2 linked regions of the Prochlorococcus marinus str. SB genome follow. The protein of the gene in region 2 interacts with the protein of the main gene of each other region in a pairwise test. Links are inferred from orthologs where the notes say so. Each region holds a gene or a part of one and is shown on either strand. Other genes may lie near its edges. The genes, in order: EV02_RS04880 and ftsZ.

The links.
Region 1: the proteins of ftsZ (region 2) and EV02_RS04880 interact in binary tests that used the Bacillus subtilis proteins (3 or more experiments, as listed by UniProt). The link is inferred for Prochlorococcus marinus str. SB from one-to-one orthologs.

Annotation. Positions count from the first base shown.
Region 1 is NZ_JNAS01000002.1:243,487-259,530, forward strand. The notes cover bases 5,515-8,487. They hold EV02_RS04880 (cell division protein SepF), read right to left. Parts: upstream 7,303-8,487; coding sequence 6,727-7,302; downstream 5,515-6,726. Other genes in these bases: EV02_RS04890 (glycosyltransferase family 4 protein), read left to right, coding at 5,515-5,901; proC (pyrroline-5-carboxylate reductase), read right to left, coding at 5,907-6,719; EV02_RS04875 (YggS family pyridoxal phosphate-dependent enzyme), read right to left, coding at 7,454-8,089; EV02_RS04870 (PII-interacting protein PipX family protein), read right to left, coding at 8,093-8,359; EV02_RS04865 (energy-coupling factor transporter transmembrane component T family protein), read right to left, coding at 8,379-8,487. In the rest of the region: EV02_RS04915 (AMP-binding protein), read right to left, coding at 1-1,901; lipoyl(octanoyl) transferase LipB, read right to left, coding at 1,929-2,579; hpf (ribosome hibernation-promoting factor, HPF/YfiA family), read left to right, coding at 2,624-3,208; EV02_RS04900 (deoxyribose-phosphate aldolase), read left to right, coding at 3,216-3,872; DNA repair protein RecO, read left to right, coding at 3,873-4,658; more of EV02_RS04890, read left to right, coding at 4,744-5,514; more of EV02_RS04865, read right to left, coding at 8,488-9,293; ribosome biogenesis GTPase Der, read right to left, coding at 9,293-10,666; EV02_RS04855 (DUF1823 family protein), read right to left, coding at 10,741-11,226; cobI (precorrin-2 C(20)-methyltransferase), read right to left, coding at 11,226-11,981; EV02_RS04845 (tRNA-(ms[2]io[6]A)-hydroxylase), read right to left, coding at 11,998-12,606; aroQ (type II 3-dehydroquinate dehydratase), read right to left, coding at 12,607-13,047; EV02_RS04825 (hypothetical protein), read left to right, coding at 13,452-14,792; EV02_RS0108705 (hypothetical protein), read left to right, coding at 14,795-15,091; EV02_RS09485 (hypothetical protein), read left to right, coding at 15,138-15,299; EV02_RS04820 (hypothetical protein), read left to right, coding at 15,589-15,783; EV02_RS04815 (hypothetical protein), read left to right, coding at 15,864-16,044. UniProt on the Bacillus subtilis protein: Cell division protein that is part of the divisome complex and is recruited early to the Z-ring. Probably stimulates Z-ring formation, perhaps through the cross-linking of FtsZ protofilaments. Its function overlaps with FtsA.
Region 2 is NZ_JNAS01000002.1:1,001,266-1,017,234, forward strand. Bases 9,155-12,052 are described here. They hold ftsZ (cell division protein FtsZ), read right to left. Parts: upstream 11,213-12,052; coding sequence 10,097-11,212; downstream 9,155-10,096. Other genes in these bases: hemW (radical SAM family heme chaperone HemW), read left to right, coding at 9,155-9,174; panB (3-methyl-2-oxobutanoate hydroxymethyltransferase), read right to left, coding at 9,167-9,940; EV02_RS01065 (cell division protein FtsQ/DivIB), read right to left, coding at 11,392-12,052. Outside these bases: EV02_RS01135 (glycogen debranching protein), read right to left, coding at 1-827; EV02_RS01130 (HU family DNA-binding protein), read left to right, coding at 1,451-1,726; EV02_RS01125 (hypothetical protein), read left to right, coding at 1,813-2,175; EV02_RS01120 (hypothetical protein), read left to right, coding at 2,230-2,472; EV02_RS0108915 (hypothetical protein), read left to right, coding at 2,567-2,788; EV02_RS09775 (hypothetical protein), read right to left, coding at 2,783-2,995; EV02_RS01110 (chlorophyll a/b-binding protein), read right to left, coding at 2,998-3,246; adenosylcobinamide-phosphate synthase CbiB, read right to left, coding at 3,292-4,317; ilvC (ketol-acid reductoisomerase), read right to left, coding at 4,305-5,294; EV02_RS01095 (ATP-dependent Clp protease proteolytic subunit), read right to left, coding at 5,406-6,017; EV02_RS01090 (ATP-dependent Clp protease proteolytic subunit), read right to left, coding at 6,042-6,704; EV02_RS01085 (PIN/TRAM domain-containing protein), read right to left, coding at 6,745-7,854; more of hemW, read left to right, coding at 7,951-9,154; more of EV02_RS01065, read right to left, coding at 12,053-12,117; EV02_RS01060 (hypothetical protein), read right to left, coding at 12,114-12,524; EV02_RS01055 (D-alanine--D-alanine ligase family protein), read right to left, coding at 12,535-13,602; and 2 more genes. UniProt on the Bacillus subtilis protein: Essential cell division protein that forms a contractile ring structure (Z ring) at the future cell division site. The regulation of the ring assembly controls the timing and the location of cell division.

The sequences.
Region 1 (16,044 bases), 760 kb from region 2 along the record:
TGTAATGAATACTTTTTTTCTATTTCTTTTCTTTTTTGTTTAAGAGTTTGTGTTAATAACCCATTTTCTAGAGTAAAGGCATCAACAAAATAACAATCTAATATTTGTTCTTCTGATCTTGCTCCTAATCGACTTTTAAGCAAATTATTAATTTGTGATTTGAAAAATGTACCAATTTTCTTATTCAGGTTTAATTTTGAAAGGTCTTCTTCCAAAAACTTGCTTTTAACCATTTCGACATTAGGAACTACGAGAGCTGTTAAACATTTCTTATCTTGTCCTACTAATTGAATCTGATTAATAAATTCTGAACTAAGAATTTCAGTCTCTAGGGGATTCGGTTCTATATTTTCACCACTTGATAGCACTATTGTATCCTTGGCTCTTCCGGTTATAAAGAGAGAACCATTTGGTATTAGAAAACCTAAATCACCAGTATCAAACCAACCATCCTTGGATAAAACATCATTTGTAGCTATTTCATTATTAAGATAACCTTTCATTACTTGCGGCCCCCTAACAAGAATTTTTCCGACTTCTCTGAACTTAAGAATCTTTTTTTTATCATCATTCACTATTTTGATTTCAGTAAATGAAAGAGGCTGCCCAGATGATCCTCTAACATTTAATTCTCTTCTCCTACAAGTTAATACTGGACTAGTTTCTGTGAGTCCATATCCCACCAAAACATCTACACCTAAAGATTCAAAAAAAAGATCTACATGTTCTGGCAATGCACCTCCACCATTAATAGGAAATTTCAGTTTTTCTCCGCATAGTTGTCTAAGAATATTCGGCCATAAAAAAATAGTTGACAATTTATGTAAAGGGTATCGGCTAATAACAGAACCCAGTAAGGGGATTTTTGATTTAAAAGTTATTTGATTTATATCTATATTTCTTATCTTTCTAAGACTTCTTTTAAAAACCGAACTATTACTTATCAAAAACTTAATAAGTTTTTGCTTTTTGGAAGGCATTTTTTTCAAAGCCTGAAAAAAACCATCATGTATTGCTTCCCATAGTCTCGGTACAGTAGCCATGACAACAGGTTTTATTTGTGTAATATCATCTTTAAGAAATTTTGGAATTGTATAGTATTGAGAACAACCGCATGAAAAAAAGAAGTATTCAGCACTTCTCTCATAAGAATGCCAGATAGGCAAAACGCTTAATACAGAGGTCCCTGGTTCTGGATCAGCGATATAGGCTAAATTGATTATTTGATGTAAAAAATTTGCATGAGTCAAAGGCACACCTTTGGGTTTTCCGGTCGTCCCAGAAGTGTAAAGAATAGTAGCGACGTCATCAATTTCTGGATTAAATTTTTCAAGATTATTATTTTGTGAATTTTCTTTTTCTACTGAACTTATGAATGTACTCCAACTTATTAAACTTTCAAATTGTTCATCTTCTAAATTGATTATAAATTTCAGTCTTTTTTTTAATTCTTCTTTGTTGTTTAACTTTAGCCAAATTTCCTTAGATTGAACTATTAGTCCTACTGAATTAGAGTGCCCAATAATATAGTCTAATTCTACTGAAGGAGAATTAATACCTCGCACTGCATTTATAGCTCCTAAACGCATTAAGCCTTGATCTACTGCTAGCCATCTTGGAGAATTTTCAGATATTACAGTAACTACATCCCCCTTTTTTAAACCATAATTTTCAAAAGAAGAAGAGACTGTTTTTATTAAATCAGCCAGCTCAGAATAAGAAAATTTTTCTTTGTATTTCCCTCTTAAATCGCAAACAGCTAAAGTATCACCACATTTAAATTTTAATTTTTCCCAAATTTGATCTATATGATCAAGGTTCTTAATAAAATCTCTATTTTTGGCAAATGTATTTTTTTTAGAAAGAGGTTTGGCTGCAGGCCAATACGCTAAATCACCCATATTAAATTGATTTTGAAATTTTAATTTCTATTTTGATATAAAATCAAAATTAAATTCTTCCTCGATGGTTTTTTTAACAATTCTCTTGACTTCTTGAATATTTAAATTTTTGTTGTAATCAATCATATTTGCCATAAGACAATTTTCTATTCCGCAAGGAACAATCTTATTAAAGTTTTCTAATTCGCAGTCAATATTGATTGAAAATCCATTTATAGTAATCCATCTTTTACACCCAATCCCAATTGATGCGATTTTCTTATTTCCTATCCAAACACCAGTAAACCCTTCTCTAGAGTGACAATCTATATTAAAAGCTCCAAGGATTTTTATAATAATTTCTTCAATTTTTCTTAAGTACCAATTTAAATCTTTATTAAAATTTTTCAAATCTAAAACCAAATACGTTACTAATTGTCCTGGCATATGACAAGTTACCTCACCACCTCTATCAATCTTAAAAACATCATATTTAGCATCATTTAGAGAAAATAATAAGTTATCGTAATTAGATCCTCTCCCCAATGTATAACAGAGTTGATGCTCCCCTATCCAAATAAAATCAGGGTTAGAATTATCTAAAATCAATGCCTCCTGATATTCTTTTTGTAATTTATAAACATCATTAAAAGAAGAAATATTATCAGGTTGTTTAATTATTGCTGTTCTATTATCCATATTTAAGTAGATTTAGAAAGTAAGTAAATATTTTTAGATTTGTTATGAAAATTTTAATCCATGGAAAGAATCTTGAGCTCACTGGAGCATTAAAAGAATATACTGAGGCAAAGATAGAAAAAGCAACACATCACTATAAGGATATCGTTAAAGAAGCTGACATACACCTTTCAATTGAAAAGAATCCAAGAGTCTCGTTCCAAACTGCAGAAGTTACTATTTTTGCAAATGGTACCGTAATTAGAGCTGAAGAAAAAACTGAAAATCTATACTCAAGCATTGATTTAGTTTCAAATAAACTTTGTAGAAAATTACGCAAATACAAAGAAAGAAACAATAAAACAATTCATAATAAACAATTTAAAAATAAAGATTCTTTACCAATTGAAAGTATGGAATCAAATTTTTTAGATAAAGCTTTTTTTAAAGAAGGAACTGAAGCAAGTCTGCCTGAGCCATCTATAAAAAATAAATACTTTGAAATGACTCCAATTTCATCAGGCGAAGCTAGAAAACAATTAGATCTAATTGATCATGATTTTTATGTTTTTCGAAACAAGAAAAATAATGAACTTCAAGTTATATATAAAAGGAATCATGGAGGTTATGGATTGATTCAATCTAAATAAGTTTTAAATGCCCAATATTGAATATGAATTAAACGAGAAAATTCATGCGATTATTATTAACCCCTATTTATCATGGGAAGATTTCAGTGTGAATTGCGATTTAATAAGAAAATACAATATCAAAAATATTTCTACTTCACTAAATTATTTAACTGATCTTAAAAACTGTTTAGGTAATTACAGTGCGGATATAAACGCACTTATTTCTTACCCTTTAGCAGATTTACCAGTTTCATTTATTGAAGAATTAGTTTGTTTTGCAAAAGATAAGGGTGCAAAAGGAATTGAATATATCCCAAACTTTATCAATTTATCCAAAAGAAATTTAGAAACTTTCGCTGCTGAAATTGAGCAAGTTAAATTATCTGGATTACCAGTTTCAATAATCATAAATAAATCAAAACTACAAGAAGAAGTTTTTATTAATGCGATAGAAATATGTTTGGAATTAGGAATAAAAAATTTTCAATTCGGGGACGGGTTTGGATCTCCTCTTACATCTAATGATGTCCCCGAAATACTAAAAATAACAGGCTCTCAAAATCAAATAAAAGTTGTAGGTGGTATAAAAAAACTGACACAAGTTATTGATTTGTTTGATAATGGAATTAGTTGCGTTGGAACTTCTAATTTTTGTGAGATTTTCCAAGAAGTAAATTTTTAAATGTCTGGTTCTGGTGAGTGCAGACTAGAGGGTCTCTGTATTAAAGCTTCTCCATTAGGCGAGAATGACAGATTAATAACTATTCTTACTGATGAGCAGGGGATTGTTCGATTAGCGGTACCTGGTGCTAGACGGCCTAAAAGTAGTCTTGCCGCAGCTACTCCATTAACATATTTAAGTCTGCAAATTTTTGGGAAAAGAAATCTTAAATCTGTACGTCAAATTAAAATATTAAAAAGCTATTCTGGTATAGGGAAAAATATTGAATGTCTTGCAGCCGCGCAAGCAATAACTGAATTAACTTTTTTATTAGTAGGTAATAATGATAAGCAACAAAACTATTTAACTTGTGTACTCGCACATCTAGATAGGATTTATTTGTATGAAGAATCTAAAGAAGAAGATATTAAAATGCTCTCAATGAGTATTCAATCTTTAATCCATCTATTAGCCATTGGAGGTATAAATTTACCAATTCATCATTGCTGTAAAACTGGAGAACCTATTATTCCGCCTTTAGGAAATTGGGCATGGAGTTGTTATTATTTGCCAAGTGAAGGGTTTTCGTCAATTGAAGATCCTCAAAGTAATCTAAAAATAAATGCATCTGAAGTTGCTCTATTACAGAGACTTCTTTTCCCAGAATTACCAATAAAATCTAATGGAGAGTTGTTGGGTCCCAAAAAAGTCTGGCTTAAAATATTATTCATTATTGAGACATGGATCTCTACTCAATTAGAGAAGGAGCTATCCTCACTAAAAATGTTGAGAGAAATATATAGTTAGCATTTTCATGAAGCATTAAAAAATTTAAAAAATATGATCATGGCGCCTTTGCCTGTTAACTTAATTAATAGTTAATTTAATTAATGTGGTTCATATTGCCTGGTTGGGGAAAAAATCCCCTTTTTGTGGAAATGTAACTTACGGTAATTCAACTACTCATGAATTAAAGGCCAGAGGGCATAAAATTAGTTTTATTCATTTCGACAATCCCTCTAGTTCAAATTCATCAAACCCATTATTTCTTGCAAATGATCCTGATGTAAGTCTCCCATATTTAATTAAATCTCAAGTTTATACAATACCCTCGCCAAGGGCAGAAAAAGAGCTAAGGCTATCATTGGGAAGATTAAAACCTGACATAGTACATGCAAGCCTAACTTTATCTCCTTTAGACTTTAGACTTCCAGAGCTTTGTAATGAAATTAATGTTCCTCTAATAGGAACATTTCATCCACCATTTGATGCAAAAAATAGAAATCTAACTGCGAGCACTCAACAATTAACATATCAACTTTATGCTCCCTCTTTAGCAAAGTTCGATAAAATAATTATTTTTTCTGAACCTCAAAAAAATGTTCTTGAGAAATTAGGAGTCCCTAAAGAAAAACAAATAATTATTCCAAACGGTGTTGATGAGAATGTTTGGAGACCTTTTTACAAAAAAAGTAAAAAATATAATCAAGTTAAAAACAAACTTGGAAATGAAAGAATCTTTTTATACATGGGAAGGATTGCAAATGAAAAAAATATAGAGGCACTTTTACGTTCTTGGCGCCAAACAAGAACTCAAAATTGCAAATTAGTTATTGTTGGGGATGGACCAATGAAGCCAACACTTGAAAATAGTTTTTCTAACCTTGGTAATGAGAAATTAATTTGGTGGGGTGCCGAATTAGATTTAGAAACTAGGATAGCAATAATGCAAATAGCAGAAGTATTTTTCTTGCCAAGCTTAGTAGAAGGTTTATCATTATCACTTTTAGAGGCAATGTCGGCTGGTACTGCTTGTGTAGCTACAGATGCCGGAGCGGATGGTGAAGTTTTAGATAACGGAGCAGGAATAGTAATTTCAACTGATAATGTGGCTGCACAATTAAAAACTATAATCCCAATTCTTGTAGAACACCCTGCATTTACAAAAGATCTTGGAGAAAAAGCTAGAGAACGTGTACTTGAGAGATACACAATTACTAAAAATATAAATTCACTTGAAAAAGTTTATATGAACTTAAAAGATAATTGAAAACACTAACCAAACTCTTTACTTCGATTACTAGCTGAAACTATTGATTCAATTAATGCTGACCTTACACTCTTTTTTTCTAAAACCCTTAAAGCAGAGATAGTTGTTCCACCTGGAGAGGTTACTAAATTTTTAAGCTCAGAAGTAGTAAGTTTATTTTCCTTTATTAAACAAATAGTCCCTAAAATCATTTCCATAACAAGTTCCTCTGAAATTTTTTTTGGTAATCCCCCGCTTAATCCTCCATCACTTAATGCTTCTATGATCAAAGCAATAATTGCAGGGCCTGATGAAGTTAAAGCTAAAAATATATCAAGGTAATCTTCAGTAAATTCATAAATTTTACTAGTATTTTCAAATAATTTTTTTGTGAATTGTTTCTGATCTTCTGTAATTTCTTCTCCCCAAGAAACCCCTGTTAAACCTTTTCCAATAGTTATTGGAATATTTGTAACCACCCTCACACATTTATGATTAGGAAACTTTTGAGCAAGTCTATTTATTGAAACTCCGGCAAGAATAGAAACTATTAAATTGTCCTTATTTTTTATATGATGGGCCTCACTTATGTCATTTAATTGTTGGGGTTTTATCGAAAGAAGTTTATATTTACAATCCCAAATTATTTTTGACTCTTTTGAACCTGATTTATAAACGTTTATATTATGTTTATAATTTTTTTTTATATTTTCTAAACTTTTTTCTGATTTTACTACACAAAAAACTTTCTCTGGCTGAATTAATTTGTTATCTAATAGAGGGGTAACTATAGCACGTGCAATATTTCCAAAACCAATAATCGCAATTTTATCTGTCACAGATTCATCATGAATAAGCACTTAATTTAGAATTACCCCATGCCGGTTCAGGAGTAGTATTTTTGCCCAAACTATATTGTGGTGTGTTTTCTGTAGACACAGAAGAGGGAGAAGCTTCTTCTGGGGAAGAACTAGTTACATTTACACAACTTGGAGCAAAAAGGAAAATACTTTCGCCGACTCTCTCTTGATGTCCATCAATTGCATATGTGCCCCCAGCAATAAAATCAACCGCTCTTTGAGCTTGATCAGGATCCATCATAGTTAAATTGAGAATTACAGTTTTTCTTTCTCTTAATGCTTGTATGGCTTGAGGCATCTCATCAAAACTTCTTGGTTCCATTAAGCTTACTTCTGATGATGAATTTGAGATTCCAGGCATACCAACTACTTTTGATGATCTGTTGTTATTCATAAAATCGAATGGATTGGAATTTGCAAGGGCATTTGCATTCTTTGGATTTTGTTTGAAATTATTAATATCATTTAATTCATCCTCTGAAGCATAATCCAACTCTTCAAAATCATCATCGAGATACTCATCCCCTGCAACTACTGCCTTTAATCTAGAAATAAGTGACACCTTTTAAATCCTCTTGAAATTGATTACTAAGGTTTAAGAACCTTAAGTAATAGATTCATTTTTTAAATGAATAAACTACCTATACTTAAATAACGTTAGTTGAACTTTACTGCAAGTTTATAGATAAGATTTTTATAAAAAAAATAATTTATTAAGATCTACCTCCAAAAATCAATGATCCTAGTCTTAACCACGTTGATCCAGCATCAATAGCCTCCTCCCAATCACCTGACATCCCCATGGAACAATCTGGTAGTTGTAGAGAATCAGCTAAAGCACGACATTTTTTGAACAACCCTGAATTTTCTTTAGAGCTAAGTCCTTTAGGATTGATAGTCATCAAACCGATTAATGAAATATTTTTCAACTCTTGAATTTCTTTCCATTTCAAAATCAAAAATTCAGGATTAAAGCCTCCTTTAGTTGGGTCATCACTCAACTTAACCTGCAACATTATTGATGGATTTTTCTTCTCTTCACGTGAAATATTAGAAATCTTTTGCAACTTTTCAAATGAATCTACTGAATGAATATATTTAAAATTTTGAACTATTTTTCTTATTTTATTACTTTGTATTCTTCCAATAAAATGCCAATTTATTTGCTTAAGATCTTTTAGGGTTAATTGTTTTTCAAAGGCCTCTTGAACCTTACTTTCACCAAAATCGTTCTGACCTATATTTTGAATAGTCTTGATTTCTTGACTTTTAAATCCTTTACTTACCGCAAGAATATTTACATTTGATGGTATTTTATTTTTTATTTTTAAATAATTTGAAGGGTTCACCTTTTATAAGAAAGTTTGCGTGAATAAATTCTCCCATTTAGATAGTTCTTCAGATCCTTTTCTTCTAGCCTTTTGGAAGTTTAATTCAGCCTGATTACGGGCATCTAAATAAGGTATGACTTCAAAAAAAACTTCTCTCTGTTGAACTTGTACCAAAAAAAACATTTTTTGAGCGTATAAAGTCGCATAAATATCTCTCCCATCGTTTCCAGGAGAAACTTGATATAGCATGCCAAATGTTGGATGGTTTAAATAACGCTCAGAACTCAAACCTAAAATATTTTGTTATTTATATTGCACCATACAGTTTTCTAAGGAAAATTGCTATGCAAATAAAACAAATCGATAATGTATTAACAATTACATTGAGAGATTTTGAAGGATAAAGAGTTCTGAATCTATTGGTTTTTATAATAATTTTTTTCTTTGAGAGTAATGATTCTGCTCCATGATCAATTCTCAGAAATATATTTTGAAATAACCTCTCCACTAAGATTAATAAAACATTAAAGGATTTCTTTAATCCTAAATTTCGAAAATTTATTGATCTAACCGACACTGATTTAACGATATTTTGAAGTTCTTCTTGCACTAGAGGAATAAAACGTAATGCAATTAACAACTGAAAAAGCCACTTACTAGTAGGCAATCCAATCTTTCTTAATGGATACATAAACCAACTTAATCCCCATACAATGTCTTCCTGCAATGTGGTTAAAAGCATCAAATTCACACTATGAATAACAGTAAATATCAAAGTTGAGGTTTTTATTCCTAGTTCAAAAGCTTTTCTTGATAAGTTGTAGGGACCAAAATTAATAAACCATATCTTCTGCGAAGAAATTTGCAAAATATTCCATTCTTTTTGGCTTTCCAGTACTACTTGCAACTCATTGGGATTTCTTAAGTAGCCATCAAGAGATTGAATATCAGACGAGGCAAGTATTGATATACATCCAATTAATAGTGATAAACATGAGAGAAAAAATAATGATCGCCACCATACTCTAGATGGCAATAAACTTAAAAAAGTAATTAATAGTAAAAAACCTACTAAACTCAATCTCCATATTGGACCTGCCCAAATTGGAGTGATTAAAAATATCATTACGATAATTATTTTTAATCTACTATCTATAATTCTGAGCCAACTTCTATTACCATGAACGTATTGACCAACAGAAAATTTGGTTAGCAAATTCATTAATCTTTTTGAATTAACTCAATATTTTCTCTTTCGACTTCTTTATTTAAAGCTCTTTGCTGTTTTCCTCTCCAAAGTAAAATGAGGGGTGTGCCTTCAAAGCCTAAATTTACTCTAATTTGTTTTTCAATATATCTTCTATAAGTTATTCCGAATAATTTAGGGTCATTTACAAAAAGAGTAAAAGTGGGAGGTTTGTTTTTTACTTGAGTACCGTAATAAAGCCTACCCTGCTTGCCACTTCTTTTCGTTGGAGGACTTTTCCAACTGATTGATTCTTTAAGTACTTCATTAACTATTGATGTTGTAACTCTTCTTCTATGTTGATTTACAGCATAAAGAGCATGCTCAAAAATATTATCAACTCTTTGACCAGTTAAGGCAGATATAAAAATCATTTTTGACCAGTGTAAAAAATAAAGTTTAGATCTAAGTTCTTTTTCTACTTGATAAATTGTTGAACTATTTTTTTCTACAAGATCCCATTTATTAACAACAATTATACATGCTCTGCCTTGTTCTTCTATGCGCCCAGCCAGCTTCTGGTCTTGATCAGTTACTCCATCGACAGCATCTATAACTAAAACACAAACATCACTTCTATCTATAGATTTAAAAGCCCTATTAATACCAAAGAATTCAGTACCATATTTAACATTTTTCTTTCTTCTAATCCCAGCAGTATCAATGATTTTCCAATGATTATCACCTTTTTTAATAAGCGTATCTATTGAATCAGTTGTCGTACCACTAATATCACTAACTATTGCTCTTTTTTCTCCACAGATTGAATTTAACAAACTAGATTTACCAACATTAGGCCTACCAATAATCGACATCATTATCTTTTCTTCATCATCCTGGATATTATTTTCAGGAAGTTCGCCAATAACGAGATCTAAAAGATCTCCAGTACCTGAACCATGAATAGCCGAAACAGGATTAGGTTCTCCTAATCCTAATTTCCAGAACTCTGAAGCCAAGGATATTCCTAGAGTAGTCGATTCGCATTTATTAACAGCAACAATTGTTTTACAGCTTGAGTTTCTTAACCATTTTGCTATTGATAAATCACCATCAGTAACGCCTTGATTCCCATCTACCACAAGTAATGCGAGTGAAGCCTCTTCTAGAGCCAAGAAAACTTGTGTCCTTATCTCAGGGAGAAATTCACTATCATCATCAAAAACTAAACCTCCAGTATCAACTATTTGAAATTCCTTACCTCCCCATGAAGCATTTTGATAAGTTCTATCTCTTGTAACACCAGGCTTATCAAATACTATTGCATCATTACTTTGGCAAAGACGATTAACTAAGGTAGATTTCCCAACGTTAGGTCTTCCGATAATTGCTATTGTAGGAAGAATCAATTCTTCTCTCCAAAGAAAGTAGTATCCATTACAACTATACCTTTAATAGAATCATTTACCTTTTTCAGAAAAACTTATTTAATTTCTGGATCGCCAAAATGTCCTTTAACTGGATTAACAGGGGGTGAACAAGTACTTGGCATTAATCCACTTTCTTTTGAAAAACAATCATTTTCAATCGCCCAATAAATCAACCAATTTACTGCCGTCGCTCTTCTAGTTCTTCTCGGATAAAGTTCATTAATCTTATAGCCTTTAAAATTAAGAAAATTTTTCAATCCCTGTTTATACTCTTTTGGAATTGATCGAGTCAAATGTACTGAGGCTGGTCGCTCTGAAATGATTTGAGGAGCTTTTTCAAATTTTTCTGACCAATAAGAAGGGGTTAATGCGCTAAAGGCCCAATGATCTATAGAGAGTTCTTTAGTATAAAAAAGTCTTTCCCAAACCAATTCACAAACAAAAACATCACTAACCCTATCTTCGAGAACAAGAAATAATAGATCCTTACATATTGGCCATGTAAATTGATTTTCAACTAATTCTTCTTTTTTATACATTAATCGAACCTTATCAAAATCAAAGAGAAATAAGGCATAAATTCCTTTTTATATTGTGATGCATATTGAATAATTTGATCAGGCATCCCAACACTTAAAGCTATTAATGATGTATTGATGATATCCTCTCTTTTTAAAATTTCTCTGACTAAATTCCATCTTTTGCCAACTTTCATAATTGCCAATACCGTTTTATTTGACTTACTTTCCCTAATTAGGGTTGTTAATTCAGATTCTGAAGAAGGGCATTCTTTAATGATCAAGGTCTCGCCTTTTTTTACCAAATCAAAATCATTCAAAGCTGCTGCTGCTGAAATAGAGGAAATACCAGGTATTGTTTTGGTAATAATTTCAGCATGATTATTTTTTATTAACCTCAAAATATTAGAGGAACTTGCAAATAGTGAAGTATCTCCAAGACAAAGTAAAACAACTGATTCTCCATTTTTTATATATTTAACAATTTTTTCTACAGCATTAGACCATATTTCATCTGGATCAAAATCCTTCCTAGCCATGGGAAAGATGATAGGTATATTTTTTTTAAATTTGGTGTAATTCTTGACTATTTCTGCAGCGAAACTCTTTTTATTATCATCTGATATTGGGAAAACTATAACTTTCGCTTTTTTTATTGCATCTACAGCCGCAATTGTTAAAAGCGATGGATCTCCAGGGCCTACACCAACGATGGTGAATGTTGGTAAATCAGTTTTATATCGATTAAGTAAACTTAAGAACTTGTTTATTATCATTTTTATTTTATTAACTTTAGCTATGTACCCTTGGCAATACAAAAGTTTCAGCTAGTATTGACGACTCAATTTCAGACAATTCCTCTAACCTTTTGAAAGTTTGATTTTTAGAGAATTTAGTTTGCGCTAATTTCCAATAAACTCCAAAATGTCTTGCCTCACTCTCAAGCAGAGACTCATAGAGGGATTTAAATGATTTATCTTCAGAATTCAGCGCAAGTAAGCTTAATCTTTCATGACTTCTTGCTTCAATAAGTCCTGCTATTAAGAAACTATCAAGCATTCTATTGGGCTCTTCCTTTCTTATATTCTTGGACAATTCAGCCCCATATGGAGGCGGTTTTAAGGACTCAAGAGAATGTCCAAGATCCTTTAAAAAATAAAGTATTTTTTCAAAATGCTCTAATTCCTCTCTCGCTATTGGGCTTAAAACTTCTGCCAGATTTGGTTCTGATGGATATCTAAACATCAATTGAATAGCTACTCCTGCTGCTTTTCTTTCACAATGAGCATGGTCAATAAGAATATCGATTGGATTAGATAATGCGAGTTCGATCCACTTATCTGAGGTTAATGACGATAAATATTTAATATGAGAAGAAGGCCTTTTAAAATCAACTAGCATTTAATTTTTACTATTTAAATATCCAATGATTCCTTCAAGAGCTAAGGAATAACTTGATATACCAAATCCACTAATAATTCCTATAGCTTTATCTGTAAGAAAAGATTCTTTGCGAAAATCTTCTCTACTAAAAATATTTGAAATATGTAACTCTACAAATGGAATTTTTGATCCAATTAAAGCATCTCTAATGGAAATCGAGGTATGAGTAAAAGCACCAGCATTTATAAGAATACCTTGAATACTTTTTACAGAATCCTGAATTTTATCTACTATTTCCCCTTCATGATTACTTTGAAAACATTCAAGATTAATACTTTTTTGTTTAGCAACCTTAGTTAAATCTTCTTCTATGTCGCCCAATGTTTTATTTCCATATATTTCAGGTTCTCTAGTTCCCAAAAGATTGAGATTTGGTCCATTTATCAATAGTATATTCATCATCAATAAAGTCTTTTCTATTAAATGCTATCTAGAAAGAAACAAAAAATCCAAAACATTTTCACACAAAGTGACCATTAACTGATAAGTTCAAATAGTGGGGGTCGGTGCCCGAGTGGTTAAAGGGGGCGGACTGTAAATCCGCTGGCTCTGCCTACGTTGGTTCAAATCCAACCCGGCCCACTTTAAAATTGCCCTTGTAGCTCAGCGGTAGAGCACTCCCTTGGTAAGGGAGAGGTCTCGGGTTCAAGTCCCGACGAGGGCATACCCAAAAGCCTTACTACCACTAAAGTTTAAGAGAATCAGAGATAATTTGATAAATGCCAGATATATCCAGATATATCCCTAATATATGCAATCCACTCTAATTTCTGCTCTAATAGAGGAAATAGATATTATTTCAAATGGCAAACAGTAGCAGGGATTCATGGGAAAAGTTATTAAGAAAACAAATCCACTCTAATTATGGCCGAGGTTGGTATGTAATCGGCGAAAATTCTGGTCGGACTAAATTAACCTACGAATATCCATTCGATGGTAGAAAGGCAGCCAAGACCCTCTCAATAGAGTGGAAAGAAACTAACGGATTAGAGATTCTAAAAGCCATAGAATTTATTAAGCCATTAGTACAAAATCAGAATCTTACTCTTAAGGAAGCCTCTCGAAGATGGCAGGCTCAATTCGTAGGAAATACAAAAACCCCTAACAAAGCATGGAAAGATTTTCTAATAATTCCACCAAAACATACCTATAACAAAAAAGAATTAGATAAGGCTACTAAGGAATATAAGGCTGAATTAAAAGCCTCAACTGTCGATCAGTTTATGCAAACTAAACAAGGTCTAACGAGTAAAACGGAGAAAGATTGGTATTCAAGAATTAGGCCATTTTTAGAATTAATTAGTAAAAGAAATGCACCAAAAACGGGAGAAGAATTAGTTAAGGAATTAGCTAGAGATTTAGGAGATATAACCCCCGATCAAAGGAAAAGATATATAGATGGTTGGTGCGAAATTTTAAATTATGGAATCGAAAGACATTCAATGCCTAAGAGATGGATTCCACCAAGTGAAAGTATCAGGAAAGAATTAAAAGGTTCATCAACAAGAACAAGAGAAGAGGCATTAACTCCTTATATAGAGGAGAATGATTTATTTAAATTATTAGATGATCTTGAATCAAGTGACCCTGAGATGTTTTTGGCAACTGGTTTAGTTTCTATTTTTGGATTAAGACTTGCCGAGTTAGCTGTTCTAAAAGTTAGAGAGGGAAATTTATATGTAGGCCAAGTTAAAAACAACAAAAATACCACCAATCAAAAAAGAAAAGATAGAAGAGTATTTGCTATGGATTTAGTTGAAAAACCAAATTTAGGGAAAAAATTAATTCATTTATATAAGTCTCAATTAATTAAATTACCTGCAACAATTTTGACTCAAATAAATTTAGTCCAAAAGAAGAACAGATTTGGAGATGTTGGCCAAGCCTTTCGAGATCAATTATTAAAGAATAAAGTTTGGAAAGAAATAGAGAAAAAGAATAAAGATATTACTCCATATTCCTTACGTCATAGATTTGCTCATCAATGCCACAAAGGTTCAAATAATCCAATAAGTATTAAAGATGCTGCTGCTGCTATGGGTCATAAAGTAGGAACTCACATGAGTAACTATGGAAGTTATACAACTGATCTTGCTATAGAAAAAGCATTTGAAAGACACGCTGAAAATAGGATAGAGGTTTAGTTATGGCATATTGCGAAGAGATAAAAGATTATGAAGATCACAAGTGGTACTTGATAGATCGTAAACCCTCAAAATGTCCTAATTGTGGCAATAAAACTATTGCCAAAGCTGTTCTTGGTTATCCACTAGAGGAGGATTGGTATAACGATAAGATTTTTAATATTGGTTGCTTACCTACCCCATTTCCTGAGCAAGAAAAGTTTGGCTGTAATACTTGCGATAGTAGATTTTTTAAAGACACTCCAAATGCTAGAGCTTACTTAAATGGGGAGGGTGAGTGGTACGACCAATATGATTAGTAATTATGAATTGCTATCCTTATTGGCAGATGGCTATTAAGTATTAATGAAACTATTATTATTGCTACCTTTGTTATTAGGTTTTTCAGTTCCAGCTATTGCTCATAATGAAGCTAATGGTGGTTGCGGTGTGCATTGTGAAGAAAAGCGCGATGAAAAGCGCTCGGAAAATGATGCTAATGATGATAATCCTCTTCCTGATATTTGAAGATATGGATCTGTTGTGCTTGTTGCTTGTGGGGGGGGAAGATGCGAAATGGATTAAAAAGCTAGATATATCCAATTAGTAGCCAAAGCCTAATTAGCTGCTATAACAGTAATATCTAAAGCCACATTGATGGCTTGAAGTTTCCCACCTCAAGACTTTTTACTTGAAAACGATTTAAACAATTTGCTCTAATCATCTCTAGAAAAAATTGGTTTGAAAATTGGTAAAACTGTAAATCTCTCGATGAACAAGAAACAGGGTTAATCGAAAATATATTGAGTAATTTTTAATGTCCGAAATGCCACGCCAAAAAAATAAAGTTCAACAAATTTCTCGAAATCGTGTTTCTGAGAATGTTGATTTTCTTGGTTTTATTTTGAGTCGTTCAACTCCAGAGGAGATTGATTTATGGAGGAATAAATTTCCTCGATTATCAAAGGCAATTAAAACTGGACTAAAAAATAAATTCAATATAATTTTTTGATTTTCTTTTAACTCACGTTTTAGGAGACTTAAAAAATGAAGAACCAAAGATGGTTCAAAACACCTGAAGCCAAGGTTATATTGGGCTGCTCAGATCAATATCTAAAAAAGAACCGAGACACTCATGGAGGATTTCTTGAGGAGGAGGTTCATTATAGATTTGGTGGAAGTGTAAACTCCCCGATTTATTGGAATGTCGAGGAGATTATGAAAGTTTTTCACGATCGTGGGAAAACTATTCGACTCGGTCGAGAGATGGTTA
Region 2 (15,969 bases):
TCTATACCTTTCCAAGATATTGCAGGCCCTTTTGAATCACCTTCGCAAGTGTGATTGTATACAACATCTAAGATGACTTCAATGTCTGCTTTATGACATTCCTCTACAAAACTTCTGAATTCCTCTCTATTCTTTTCGGGGGATTCATTCGAAAGATATTCAAAATGCGGAGTAAACCAATTAATTGGACTATATCCCCAAAAATTTTTTAGACCATTTGGGGCATCAGTAGGATCAAAACAAAAAATTGGAAGTAATTCAATTGTTGTAATACCCAGTTCTTTGAGATAAGGAATTTTTTTAAAAAATTTCTTAAAACAACTTTCATCTTTATCAGTTGATTCAGTGAAAGCTTTGATATGGAGTTCATAAATAATTGTTTCTTCCCAAGAATGTTTCGGTCTTGGATAATCTTTAAAATTAAATAATTTTCTATTGCAAACAACACTTTTAAGGCAAGAATTAGTATTTTCTTGATTTTTTAATGCATTTTCTCTTTTATAACTTCTCCATCCGGTAATACCCCTTGAACATGGATCAAGTAATACTTTTTTTTCATAGTTATTATTAATCCCATTATTTTTTTGTTTCACTCTAAAAGCATAAATACAACCTTCATCTAGATTTTTTATTTCCGCATGCCAATATGGGCCTGTATTATGAGTCTGATCTAATTTGAATGTGCTTTTGGGTGAAATAGAGTCCCCTTTCTCAAACAATAAGATTTCTACATATTCTGCATTTGTGGCTACTAAGGAAAAATTAATCCCTTGTGAAGTTAGAGAACTCCCTAAAGGAAATGGTTTACCTTTATTGAGATGAATCACTTTTTCTTTATCATTGATTAGTTAAATATTGAGATAATTTATTTAAATTACTGATATTTGAATAATATATGCAAAATTTAAAAAAAAACTCAAATTTAAGGCTTCACTAATCAACTTTATTAGATCTTGGAGAGTATTAATTTTCTAATTAATTACAATTGATGCATCCATCTGCTCAGTGAATAAAACGATTTATAGAGAAAGTTTAATTATGAGAAAACTAGATTTTTCTTGATTTCAAAATACAAATTGTGTCTTTTCCTGTGATGAGAAGGAAATATATCTGAAAATTAATAAAACATAATAAATAGCTCAAATTCTTAAATTCACCCCCCTTTGACATTTTCCCTATTTGCTAAATGTAGTTAAATTTTTAATGATAAATCTAGTGCCACCAATGCTTTTTGCTGTTTTCTAAATGGAAAGGCTATTTTTTATAAATGAAAAAGCGCGGTTATAAGAAATAAATAATGTTGCTAAAAATGTCCCTAAAATTTGTATAAAGCTTTGCGCCGCCGGCATTTTCGGTTGCCGTATTTGAATTTGCTCCATATGATGTGAAAGTTCGAGGTTTAAACTCGATTTAAATCTTTTTTTAACCCCTAGCTTTAATTTAAATTTCAATGAACAAAGCTGATTTAGTAAATCTTGTAGCAGCTCGTACAGAGCTCACAAAAACTGATGTTTCTTTAGTTGTTGATGCAGCTATTGAAACTATTGTTGATTCAGTAGTGGAAGGCAAAAAAGTCTCTTTACTAGGATTTGGTTCTTTTGAACCAAGAGATCGTTCTGCAAGACAGGGTTTAAACCCTAAGACAGGCGAAAAAATAGCAATACCCGCTAAAAGAGTTCCAACATTCTCTGCAGGTAAACTTTTTAAGGATAGAGTTCAAGGGTAATTTTTTTAATCTATTTCTTCCTTTAATAAAAGGGTGCTCTTATAGGGCATCTTTTTTTTTAATCGCAAAAAGATGTAATTTGCTCGATGCCCAATACTCTTAATGATGTATCCAAAATTTTGAAATCTTTAGAAGTAATGAAATGTTTAACTATTTTATTCCTTAAATTTTTGTTGTTATCTAATTTTGTTATGGCTGAAACAATACCAACAAATTCTAAAATTTTAAAACAAACTAGTGATTGTTTTAAAGATTCTCGAACCCAAATATGTAAAGAATTAGTTTCTGAAATAGAAAAACTTCAATTAGTAGTGTTTGACCAAAATAGATTCAAATGTCAGTCAAGTTTATTGGGGCTGCAAACGGAAATTATTGAAGCTTATTTTTTTAATAATTTCTCAAATGAGAGAATTTCATTAATGATTCCATATGTGATTAAAAATTGTTAATTATTAAAATAATTTATTTTTTTGGAATATTATAAATTTGTTATTTAATTTGTAATGGTAAAAGGTTTTTCTGATAATGAAGTTAAGAATAATACTCAAAATACTCAAATAAAAGAAAAAAAAGGCTTAGCAGGTTTTCTTAAAGGAAAGAAATTTACTTACACTTTGCCAGGCAAAAAACAAATTAATATTTTTGGATCAATAGTAATAGGCTTAAATATCATTTTAGTATTGCTAGTCATCCTTTATTTAAAGAATCAAGAATTCCATGACTTTGTGTTTAATGTTGGACGTTAGCTATATTTTTAGATCGAAAGATTTTATTAGATGATATATTTAAATTTTGGAATATCTCATGAAGGTAGTTAATTTAGTTTTTAAAGTATTTTTTTTGTTTATAACTGTTCTATTTTCGATATATTTTCTAACAGGTTATGACTCTGCTTTTGAGGCAGACCAAAATTGTCATTCGTATCTTTCAAGTTACGATAACCCATCTGGAAATTATGGTTGTGACCATGATACTGAGACTCATCAGTGGATACTTTACGAGTCCAATGAAAGTAAAGAACCAGCAAAAATTATTAAGAAATTTAGGTACAAGTTTTTATAAATCAATTTTCTTATAAAAAAACTTTGCAGATATAATAGAAATAACAGCCGTAATTGTGAAAGTAAGATATTGATATATGCTTCCTTCTAAGTAGATTTTATTTTTATATAGAGGAAAATCGACTAAAGATCCTATAGTACCCCAAATAATAACCCAAACAGATATGTATAAGAATACTTTTATTGGATTAGATTTTTTTGCTTCCATTTTTAATTAATACCAAAAATTGAAGAAGTGACAGGTCTGCCGCTAAAAACTAACTCGGTTAATATGAGCATTAAGAATCCGATCATTGCTGCTCTACCATTTACAAGTTCAGCACTGCTATTAAATCCAAAAACATTCTTTACTTCATCACCCTGATTGTCTACCCATTTTGAGTATTCATTATCAGTTGATGATGTATCAGCAGTAAAATCATCATTTTGATTTTCTATTGGAGAGCCGTTTTCTTGCATAGAGTCTTTATACTTTATTCTAGTAATTTTAAAACTAGTTTATTATTAAATTAAAGTTGAAATTATAAAAAAAATTAAGACAAAAATTATTATCCATAATAATTGTAATCTCAAGATTAATTGACAAATTAATTTAATTTTTTCTCCAGTGCAATTATCTCCATTCGCATTGATCTTTGGCTTTTTAATAATCTCATTTTTATATTTACTTTTTCCACCCAATGTTATTCCAGAAATATAAGCAAATATAGCTTCTGAAATCCCAGCATTAGGCGAATCATATTTTTTACCATCAAGATAGCTTTTTTTTATGATTGATCCATACTCATTAATTTTGGGACTAACTAAAGGTAATGTAATTAAAACTAATCTTGAAGGAACAAACGTGAAAATATCTTCGATTTTTGCACTGAAAAAACCTAAATATCTAAAATAATCATATCTGTAACCTATCATTGAATCTAAAGTACTTATGGCTTTATAAGAAAAACCAAGTGATAAAGGCCCTGGCAGAAAAATTGAAAATTTCATAAAAAAAATTCCAATAAAAATCCAAAATAATGGCCCAAATATTCCATCAACTGAATTCTCGGTAAGACTCTCCGTACTTGATCTCAAAAGATGTTCTAAAGTAGATGAACTTACATCCCTACTAACTATCCTTTGTACCTTCTCTTTGATTATTCTCTTATTTTGGTCATTAATTTCTTCGCATTCTATTAGCTCTGCAATCTCTTTCACACTTGAAATAAGTCCCTTAGTCGCAATGCAACTTGAAAGTCCAAAAAAAATTAGCAATCCACCCAAAAAATTATTTCTTGAATGCACATAACTGAGTTCTATCAATTTACCTAAACCAAAACTCATTCCTATGGTGGATATAGCTACTATTAAACCTCCCCAAAACAATATATTTTTATTTTCCCCAAAATTATTTATGAGGTAATCAGATATTTTTTTTATGTAAAAGCCAATTGCTTGAACAGGGTGGATTAAGAATCTTGGATCGCCGATTAATAAATCAAAACCAATCGATCCAAGGAATATTAAAAATAAATTTATTTCAGCCAACTGAACATCGAGCGCAAACCTTTACCTACTTTCTCAATTTCATGTTTTGAGTTCTCTTCTCTTAATTTTGTCATTAAGGGTTTGTTTTTATCGCATTCTTCCACAAAATTCTTAGCGAAAGTTCCATCTTGAATATCTTTTAGAATTTTCTGCATTTCTTTTTTTGTATCACTATTGATTAGTCTTTTACCACTTACATAATCTCCATATTCTGCAGTATTTGAAATGGAATCTCTCATTTGAGATAAGCCTCCCTTCACCATTAAATCAACAATAAGTTTAACTTCATGTAAGCATTCGAAGTAAGCAAGTTCAGGTTGATATCCTGCCTCTACAAGAGTTTCGAAGCCTGATTTGACAAGTTCTGATAATCCTCCGCATAAGACAGCTTGTTCGCCAAATAAATCAGTTTCTGTTTCTTCTTTGAAGTTTGTTTCAAGAATTCCTGCTCTCGTTCCGCCAATCCCTTTAGCGTAAGCCATAGCCAATGATCTTGCACTCCCAGAAGAATCTTGCTCTACTGCAAACAATGCTGGGACTCCTTGACCATTTTGATATTCCCAACGAACAGTGTGTCCAGGTCCTTTTGGGGCAATCATTACAACATCCACAAAACTAGGAGGTTTGATAAGTCCGAATCTTATATTGAAGCCATGAGCAAAACTTAATATCTTTCCTTCTTTTAAGTTTGGTTCTATTTCTTTAAGATAAACATCTTTCTGAAACTCATCTGGAAGGAGAATCATAATCCAGTCTGCTTTTTCGCAAGCTTCAGAAACGCTAAAGACTTGTAGACCATCGCTAATAGCTTTGCTTTCAGACTTACTCCCTTTATATAATCCAACAATTACATCCATACCGCTATCTTTAAGATTTAGGGCATGTGCATGACCTTGTGATCCATATCCAATAATCGCTATTGTTTTATTATTTAAAAGACTTAGATCTGCATCTGTGTCGTAAAAGAGTTGGGTCATTAGTTGTAGCTTCTTTGCATTTGATAATTAATATTTTAGACATTAAGGTGGAAATAAACCAAAAAAATTATTAATTTAAAAAATTAAAATTAAAATATTAATTTAGAAAGTTTAATACTGATTTGCTTCACTTGGATGTGTAATAACTCTATCAATTAATCCATAATTTTTTGCTTCTTCCGCACTTAGAAAATAATCTCTATCAGTATCCTTTTCAACTTTCTCAAATGATTGGCCTGTCATATCTGCCATAGACATGTTTAACATATCTTTAATTCTTAAAATTTCCTTAGCTTCTATTTCAATATCACTTGCTTGGCGTTGAGACGTCCCTCCTAAGGGTTGATGAATCATTATTCTGCTGTGGGGCAAAGCAACTCTTTTACCTTTTGTACCAGCTGCTAATAAAAACGCTCCCATGGAAGCTGCAAGGCCTACGCATATAGTTACCACATCACTTTTTACGTATTTAATAGTGTCATAAATTGCCAAGCCAGCAGTTACTGATCCTCCTGGGCTATTTATATACAGATAGATAGGTTTGGAATTATCATCAGAATCTAAATAAAGCATTTGTGCAACAAGGCTATTAGCAATACCATCGTTCACTTCTTGTCCAAGAAAAAGAATTCTTTCAACACCTAGTCTTGTATATATGTCGACCCATCTTTCGTATTGACTTCCTGGAAGTCTGTAAGGCACGCTTGGAGTTCCTATTGGCATGATTTTAAAATAGTTTTGTGAGTGTTAAATTTTATTTGGTAGATCTTTTTGACTTGTGAGTATTCTATCGATAACTCCATAATCTAGTGCTTCTTGTGGGTTGAGATAACTCATCCTGTCAGAGTCTTTTGAGAGTTCTTCGATGGTCTTTCCAGTATTACGAGATAAAATCTCCAACATTGATTTTTTATTTTTCAAAACTTCCTCAGCTCTTATTTGGATATCGGTTGCTTGACCTCTTGCTCCGCTTATAGGTTGATGCAAAACAATAGAAGCATGTGGAAGAGCGGCTCTTTGTCCTTTAGTGCCAGATGAAAGAATAACTGCAGCAGTCCCCATTGCTTGTCCGATACATATCGTGTGAACTGGAGGCTTAATGTAGCTTATTGTATCGCAGATAGCGAAAGCTTCTGTTTCAAAACCTACAGCGTCACCAGTGTACCAACTTGTCCCAGTTGAATTGATATAGAAATAGATTGGTTTTTCTGGATCCTCAAACTCTAAATAAAGAAGTTGAGCAATGATTAGCTCAGTGACATCCATTCCTAGTTGTCTTTTCGCATCATCATCTGAAAATAATGGTAAGCCAAGATAAACAATTCGCTCTTTCAGTAAAAGAGAGGGTAGATCTGGGGGAGGGGTCCTCATGACGGTGTTTTCGCCGTAATAAGGAGCAGATACAGTCATTTGTATCACGAAATTAAGATTGAACTGATTCTAGCTAGATTTAGCCCTGTGTCGCTGGTGATTTAAAAGATTTGTTTGACTCAGGATTATTTATTAGTTTTCCAAAGACCATTCTTCCAGTAGGAGTTTGTAATGCTCCTGTGATGACAATATCTAATCTGCTTCCAACAAAATTCTTTGCCTCATCAATAACAACCATTGTGCCGTCATCTAAATATCCAATACCTTGCATTTTTTCTTTGCCTTCTCTCACGATTTTTATATTAAGTGACTCTCCTGGTTGTACTTCTGGCCTTAAAGCAATAACCAAATCACTCAAATTCATAACTTTTAATTCTTTAACTTCAGCGATCTGAGAAAGATTATAATCAGCCGTAATTAAAGTTCCTGTCATATCCTCAGTAATTTTAAGGAGTTTTTCATCTACCCCATTACCTTCATACTTTGTTGGGTTTATTACAAGTCTTCTACCATATAAATCTCTTAATTCTTTTAATAACTTGAGACCTCTTCTGCCTTTCGACCTTTTTTCATTACTGCTTGAGTCAGCTAAAGTTTGTAATTCATCAATTACACTTTGAGCAACAATTAATTGTCCCTCCAATAAGCCGCAACTTAATAGACCATTGATTCTTCCATCAATAATTACGCTAGTATCTAAAATTTTTGGACTTGCAGCAGGGAGAATTCCTTCATTGATTAGATATGCATCAGTGTTATTTGGATTGAATAATCTCAATAATGTCCTCCCATGGGTATCTGCCAACTTATAACCAAGCACTCCAAAGAAAATGTTACTTAATATTGCTGCTAATGGTTTTGCGAAAAAAACTTCTCTAGGGAAGGGTATTAATAGTATTGGAGCTAGTAGGAGATTAGCAACAAGTAATCCTAAAATTAATCCAACTGACCTACTTATTAGTAAGTCCGTAGGCATTGTTCTTATTTGATCAAGAAAAGTCTTTCTAAGTTGAAGGAATACAAAACCTGCTGCTAAACCTACAAAAAAGCCAATTATTGCTAAAACAATTCTAAAACCTTCTACATTAGATACCTGTTTAAGTATGTCTACTGGCAATAAATCAACACCAAGCCACCCTGAAGCAGCCCCAGACAATACAAATAAAATTAATACTAAGATATCTGTCATATCTATAATCTACTAGGATTTATTAATTGAGTAAATAAGGATTTTATTTTTTTCGATCCTTAATACTTTTTTGGCGCTTAAAAATGAATTTAGATTATGAATAAGTTTCCAAAAAGTGCTTATGTGCACATTCCTTTTTGCCACAGAAGGTGTTTTTATTGTGATTTTGCAGTTATTCCACTAGGAAACGAAGTTGAAACTTTAAAAGGTTATGGAAGCAAAACAGTTAATGAGTATTTGCAATTTTTATATAAAGAAATATTGTCGATTAAGCATAAATCACCTCTATCGACAATTTATATAGGAGGTGGAACTCCATCAATTTTAGATCCTGCTCAAATCAAAGAATTAGTTGATCTTTTTAAAGAAAATTATGGAATTGACTATGGTGCTGAAATCACTATGGAGGTTGATCCAGCAAGTTTTACTGAAGATGATCTTTTCGGATTCATAAATGCTGGGATAAATAGATTTAGTCTTGGAGTACAAAGTTTTAATAATCAGATACTTCAAAAGTCGGGAAGGCGTCATTTGAAAGAAGATGCAGAGAAATCTTGTTTATGGTTGAAGAGAGAATATGATTCTGGGTTAATAAAAAGCTGGAGTTTAGACTTAATTCAAAACTTGCCACTAAGTGGATTTAAAGAATGGCAAGATGATTTAAAAAAAGCAATTACATTTTCACCACCTCATCTATCTATTTACGATTTAAATATTGAAAATGGCACTGTTTTTAAAAAATTAATTAATTTAGGCAAATTAAAACTCCCAAGTGATGAAGAAGCTTTTAGGAATAGTGAATCAACCCATTTAATTTTAAAAAAATCAGGGTATTCAAGATATGAAATCTCAAACTATTGCCTTCCTCGACATCAGTCGAGACATAATAGAGTTTATTGGAGTGGTTTAGGCTGGTGGAGTTTTGGTCAAGGTTCCACTAGTTCACCTTGGGGGGAAAAGTTTACTCGACCAAGAGTTAGTAAGGAATATAAAGAATGGGTAACTAAACAAGACGAATTTAATTTAGATTCATCCTTAACTAATAAGGAGTTTGTTTATAAAGAACTTGATGAGAAAATAATGTTGGGATTAAGACTCAAAGAGGGTGTAGATATCAAAAAAGTGTTTAAAGAACAAAACTGGGAAAACAAAAAATTTGAAAGCAACTTAAGTAAATTGTTTGAAGAATGGGAAAAATTTCTTGAAAGTGGACTTCTTGTAAGAAAGGGGAATAGATTCTTTTTAAGTGAGCCTAATGGCATGGAACTTAGTAATCAAGTTCTTGTTTCTATGTTTAAGTGGTGGGATGAGATTAACTAAGTCTTTCAGAGACTACCCATTCTTTTAATTTGTCCTTCAATAGTTTCTTCCCTTGGATAATTGGTTGGCAAAATGGGGGTTGATTATCATTGAGGCCTAACAAATCTGCAGTAACTCTTACTTGCCCATCGCAGTAATTACCTGCGCCGATACCTATTGTGGGAATTGTTAAAGAATTTTGTATTTCCTTAGCAAGCAAATCAGGAATATGTTCTAGAACTATTGAAAAACATCCTAATTCTTCAAGAATTGAAGCCTCTTTCTTAATTTTTTCTTGGCTTGCTTTGCTTTCTCCTTGTTTTCTTAATCCAATATTTAGATAGCTTTGTGGTGTAAGACCTATATGACCCATAACAGGGATTCCCATTCTTATTAATCTAGAAATAACTTTTTGTATTTCTGGTTCAGCTCCCTCCACTTTTACAGCTTTTGCATAAGTGCTCTGAATGATTTTCCCTGCATACTCAACAGCCTTATCCTCACCACATTGGTAAGTCAGAAAAGGCATATCTGAAACGACTAGAGGTTGTTCCTCAATTCTTTTCTTAAATCCTCTTGAAACAGCATTAGTATGATAAATTATATTTTCTAAAGTTATTGGCAATGTCGATTTGTATCCTAAGCAGACCATTGCTAATGAATCCCCTACTAGTACGAGATCTACATTTGCTTGTTCTGCAATAGATCCTGATATGGAGTCCCAAGCAGTTAGTGCAATGATTTTGCGAGATTTTTTTTTATAATTAACTAGGTCTGAAGGTAACATAACAAATTTATGTATCTTTTTTAATCAAGAATTGCTAAGATATTCCTGACTCGGCCTTTCGCGGTTTTAACGCCTAAACCTGGTCAGGACCGGAAGGTAGCAGCCACAAGGGATGCTTGAGGCAGGCGAGATAACCGAGTCACTCTATTTTACCTTTTAACCTATATCTTTTTTATTTTGCCTTAACCTCAAAAACTCAGGAATACTCGCTCCAGATTCTTTATTGTCGGAATAATTATATAAGGGTTGATTAGATAATCTGTTTTTTATTCTTTGCTGGTTTAATGGTTGGGTTGTTTCAAATCCTGTAGCAATTACAGTAACTTGTATCTCACCTTCCATTGCCTCATCGACCACTGCACCAACAATAATATTCGCTTCTTGATCAACAACATCATAAATAATTTCAGATGCAGAGGTCATGTCTTCTAAAGTCATGTCTTTGCCTCCAGTAATATTTATAACGCAGCCTTTGGCTCCATCAATTCTTGCTGCTTCTAATAAAGGACTATTCATTGCTGCCTGTGCTGCCTCTATAGCTCTCGATCTTCCTGAACCTATACCTATTCCGAGAAGTGCAGTGCCGGCCTCAGTCATAACTGATCTAACGTCTGCAAAATCAACATTAACTAATCCCGGGCAAGTAATTATGTCACTAATGCCTTTGACTCCCATCCTTAGAACATCATCAGCATTCCTAAATGCTTCTTGAAGAGGAGCTCCTGCTATAACGTCTTTTAATCGGTCATTTGGAATAACTATAAGAGTATCAACGTTTTCAGCTAGTCTTGCGATCCCCTCCTCTGCTTGACGCATTCTTCTTTTCCCTTCAAAAGAAAAAGGTTTGGTTACTATACCTACTGTTAGAGCCCCACTTTGTTTGGCTACTTCTGCAACAACAGGAGCAGCACCTGTACCAGTTCCTCCACCCATTCCAGCGGCTATAAAAACTAGATCAGATCCTTCTAAAGCTTGTTGAAGCTCTTCTTTGGATTCTTCGGCTGCTTTTTGACCAATACTTGGATTCCCGCCTGCACCTAAACCTCTAGTAAGGTTTTGTCCAAGTTGAACTCTACTTTCTGCAGAAGATTGTAGGAGGGCTTGGGCATCGGTATTGAGGACTCTAAACGAAACACCTTCTAAATCACTATTTATCATTCTATTGACTGCATTACTTCCACCACCACCTACACCAATAACTTCTATTTTGGCATTTTGGCTTGGAAGGATTTCTCTCGATTGATCAAAGTTTGGATTGTTACCGAAGCTCATCTCTTAATAGGAATCTTTTACTAGTATTGGGTGCATTATGAACTTACTGCGCTCATATGTAGGAATTTGTTGAAGAAAATCCTAAAAATATTTATTTATTAAATATTTTGTTTTTAATGCAAAACCCATATCAACACTACAATAATTAAAAAAAATTACTCAAAATACTTTTTCAAATATTAGGGTTTGAACACTTTTATTTTTGGTTTATCTGGATTAGTAAGATCAATATTATCTATTTTTTTTGAAAAGCTATTTTTCTTAAATTCATTTTTAAGATTATTGATTATTTGTAGTTGATAGTTGATTAAATTTGGCTTAAATCCTAAGAATATCGTTTTTAAATCTTCTTCCTCAACAGTTAGAAAACCATCGGATGAAAAAGTTATTTTAACTATTTCTAATTCATAATTCTCTATAGCGATAAAAATTTTAGATAATATTTTCTTAAATTTTTCTTTCCATCCAAAAACTTGTATTGTTAATTTATTCAAATTTTTTTTATCTACATTTTGGTTATTTATAAAAAAACCATCTCTATCAATGAAGCCTAATATTGTTTCGTCGTTCAATATCCTCTCACCGTAAGCTATTGGAATTCTTGAAGTAATATAAACTTTCAAACCAAAAGGAAATAATTCTCTGTTTACCGAAACATATTTAAGAGATAAATTTTGTTTTAACTCCCTTTCTAACAAATTAGTTTCAACAAAAATTAATCTAATTGGAAAATTTAAAGATGAATTTTTTACCAAATCACTCTGCGAAAAAAATTCACTACCAGAAATCCTAATATCCTTGGTACCAACTTTTTTGAAAGTTTTTATGCTTAATATGCTTGTTAAAAATAAAAATAAAATTAGAAAAAAAAAACTTTTATTTTTGATCCTTTTTTGGTTTTTCACAAATCACATCGAGCTTTTTCCATCAGTTGATCCATCCATTCTCTCGCTCGCTCTGCATCTGAAAATGGTACATCCATCTCTTTACCATCCCCTACTAATCTCAACCTGCATTTACCTTGAGATTCACTTGTTAGAGGAGCTTCCCCTGAAGTTAGAGCCATTAATTCAACTAATTCCAGTTTCTTGATTATAAAACAATCTTTTTCTTCAAATTTACCAGCTTCAAATGCGCTCCACTTTAACTCACCATCTTTTAAGGACGCTGCACCTGAACTATCTAACTTGCACAATTCAGAATCACTTGCCCAACTTCTAAAAAGATTTTGCCTCCTTCTTTCTAACCATCCAAGTGCAGTTAATAAAATGAAGATTAAAAGTAATGGTAACCAAAGTAGTCCATGCAACATTTTATTTAAATTACAAATCTAAAGATATATCTACCAGTTTAGCCACAAGTTGTTCAATTTTTAAACCTGAAGCTTCCCAAAGCATTGGAAACATACTGTTTTTTGTAAAACCAGGAATTGTATTTATTTCATTTATTAAAATTTTATTTGAGGATCTTTCTATAAAGAAATCTACTCTTGCAAAACCGAAAATATTTAGTGCTCTACAACTTTTAATAGCAATGTCTTTAATTTCTTTTGCGATTTTAGAATCTATTTCGGCTGGGATAATTATTTTATTATTTGAGTTATATTTTGAATCGTAATCATACCAATCACTTTCGTAATTTATCTCGCCTATCTCAGAGGTTAAGAGTTTTGAATTCCCAATTATTCCGCATTCAATCTCCCTTACCTCTAAACCTTCCTCTATTAAGATTCTTGGATCTATTTCCCGAGCCTTTTCTAATGCTAGTAATATTTCCGATTCATTTTTGACTTTGGAGATGCCAAGAGATGATCCAGAGTTCGATGGTTTAACAAAAATAGGAAATTTTAATTTTTTTAAAATTTCATTAATTATTTTATTTTTTACTTGCTTATCGTTGAGATCTTTATTTTGAAAAACTAGATAATTAACTTGTGGAAGATTGAGATTTGAGAAAATTGTTTTCATCAATATTTTATCCATTCCAAGTGCAGAGCCAATAATTCCGCACCCGACTAAAGGTTTCTTAGTAAATCTAATTAAGCCATGAATTGATCCGTCTTCACCATTAAATCCATGTAAAAGAGGAAACCAAATATCAATATTTTGAAATTCAATTCCGTCAAGGAAGTTAATTTTTTCTTGATTAAAAATTTCTTGTTTTTTTGTTTTATAGTCTTCAATTTTACCAATTAGGATTTTTTCTGAAATATCACTATCAAGCCAATCTCCATATTTGTTTATGTAAAAGGCTTTAACTGTAAAACGTTCTTTGTTTATTTGTGCATTAAATGCTTGAAAAACTGTTTTTGCAGAGGATATCGATACTTCATGTTCATTGGAATCTCCGCCAAATATTAACCCAATAAATTTTTTCTTTCCCCCGATCATTTAAAAAAATTTATAAAGAAAGTTCTCCTGTTAAAGAAAAAGGTCTTGCTTCATTTATCCTGACATTTATCTCATCTCCCAACGAAAAATTAAAGTTAGTGTTTTTGGGAATCTCTACGAAAGTTAATCTATTTGTTCTAGTTCTACCCATCATTTGAGAGGAATTTTTTGGATTTAAACCCTCAATTAAAACGCTTTCGATATTATTGATATATCTTTGATTTCTACTCTTAGCAGTTTTCTCGACTAAATCATTAATTTCCTGTAATCTAGCTTTTTTTACCTCTTCGGAAAGTTGATTAGTCCAAACTGCTGCAGGCGTATTTGGTCTTGGAGAGTATGCTGCTGTATTTACCTGATCAAAGCCAATTTCTGATATTAGTTTTAAAGTATCTTGATATTGTTGTTCGGTTTCTCCCGGGAAAGCAACTATTGCGTCAGCTGTAATTGAAGCATCTGGCATTAATGACCTTATGTTCTCGATAATATTTTTATACTTTTTAATAGAATATCCTCTGGACATTTGCTTTAAAATTTCATCATTTCCACTTTGGAAGGGGATATGGAAATGTTCACAGACTTTATCCAGTTCATAACAAGCTTGAATCAACCTTTTTGAAAAATATCTTGGATGACTAGTAGCAAATCTTATCCTGCGAATTCCTTTAACATCATGAATATAATACAAAAGATCAGTTAGGGTATTCTCTTTTCTCCCCTCTTTTGTAGTTCCTGGAAGGTCTCTACCATAAGCATCAATGTTCTGACCCAAAAGAGTAATTTCTTTAAAATTATCATCAGCTAATTTTTGTATCTCACTTTTTATCGCAATTGGATATCTTGATTGCTCTTTTCCTCTGACAGAGGGGACTACACAATATGAACATCTTTCATTACATCCATAAATGATATTAACCCAGCCACAAATAGAGCTTTCTCTTCTGGCACTTGTTATATCTTCAGAAATGAAGGTTTCTTCTGTAGCAGCAACTTGATTTCCTAAATCAACTTTCTCCAGAAGATTCTCAAGATTATTTACGTGTTGAGGCCCCATAACCAAATCAAGTTCTGGGACTCTTCTTAGTAAGGATTCTCCTTCTTGCTGAGCAAGACAACCTGCAACAACAAGTTTTAAGCTAGGTGTTTTGTGCTTTCTTTTTGCTTGTCTTCCTAGAAAGCTATAAACTTTTTGCTCTGCATTATCTCTAATAGTGCATGTATTGTACAAGACCAAATCGGCATTTAATTCATTATCTGCTCTGGTGTATCCCATTTTCTCTAATGTCCCAGCCATTCTCTCAGAATCAGCCTTGTTCATTTGGCATCCAAATGTGGTTATCCAATAACTGCCAGTAGTTGAGTTATTTTGAGTTTTTTTTTCGTCTGATTTTGTTTTTGTTAGCACTTTGCTAGGAATTTTTTATGATTCTTTAATTAAAAAATACAAGTTAAATAATTTTGCTGCAATATTTTTGAGGGCGAGCGAGGGGATTCGAACCCCCGAATAGCGGCGCCACAAGCCGCTGCCTTAACCACTTGGCGACGCCCGCCTCACATTTATAAATTTAACAACTCAAGGGGAATTTTTCATAGTTATTTTTATCTTTTAGCGAAATTTGAATTATTTTCTAATTCAGTAAAGTTTTCTTATGATTTAAAATAAAAGAAAATTTAAAAACTTGAGTAATTCCGGCACAGCTGAGGTTCTTATTCCCAGAAGCCTTTGTTTAATAGAAGATATAGATAACCTCATTATCGATTTAGAGGATTTATGTTCAGTTTCCATTAGTTGGGAGTATGGATTTGTTTCTGAGTTAAAGCCTTTAAAAAATAAAGTTACAAAACCAAAAAATATTTTATTCCCAAGATTTATTGAAACGCATTCGCATTTTGATAAATCTTTTACATGGGCAGACTTTCCTAATCTGGAATCAAACTATGGAGGAGCATTATCAGTAAATCTTGAAGAACATAAAACTAGAACTACTGATAAGGTTCTTGAAAGAGTTGAGAAATCATTAAAACTTGCAATACAAAATGGATACCGAGCTATTAGAAGTCATATTGATACTTACAAAAGTCAGTCTTTTGATATTTGGATTGAACTTTTTAAATTACAAAAAAAATTTTCATCTGAGTTAACGTTACAATTCGTTGCTCTAGCACCATTGGAATTCTGGGATACAACTAATGGAGAAGATTTGGCAAAAATGTTTTCCTCTAATGGAGGTATTTTAGGAGGTGTAATTGTTCCTCCTTTCAATAAAAAAGATACAAGTAAATTTCTCGCAAAGATGCTTCGTCTAGCTAGTAAATATAAATTAGAAATTGATTTGCACATAGACGAATCGATCATTGAGCCTGGAG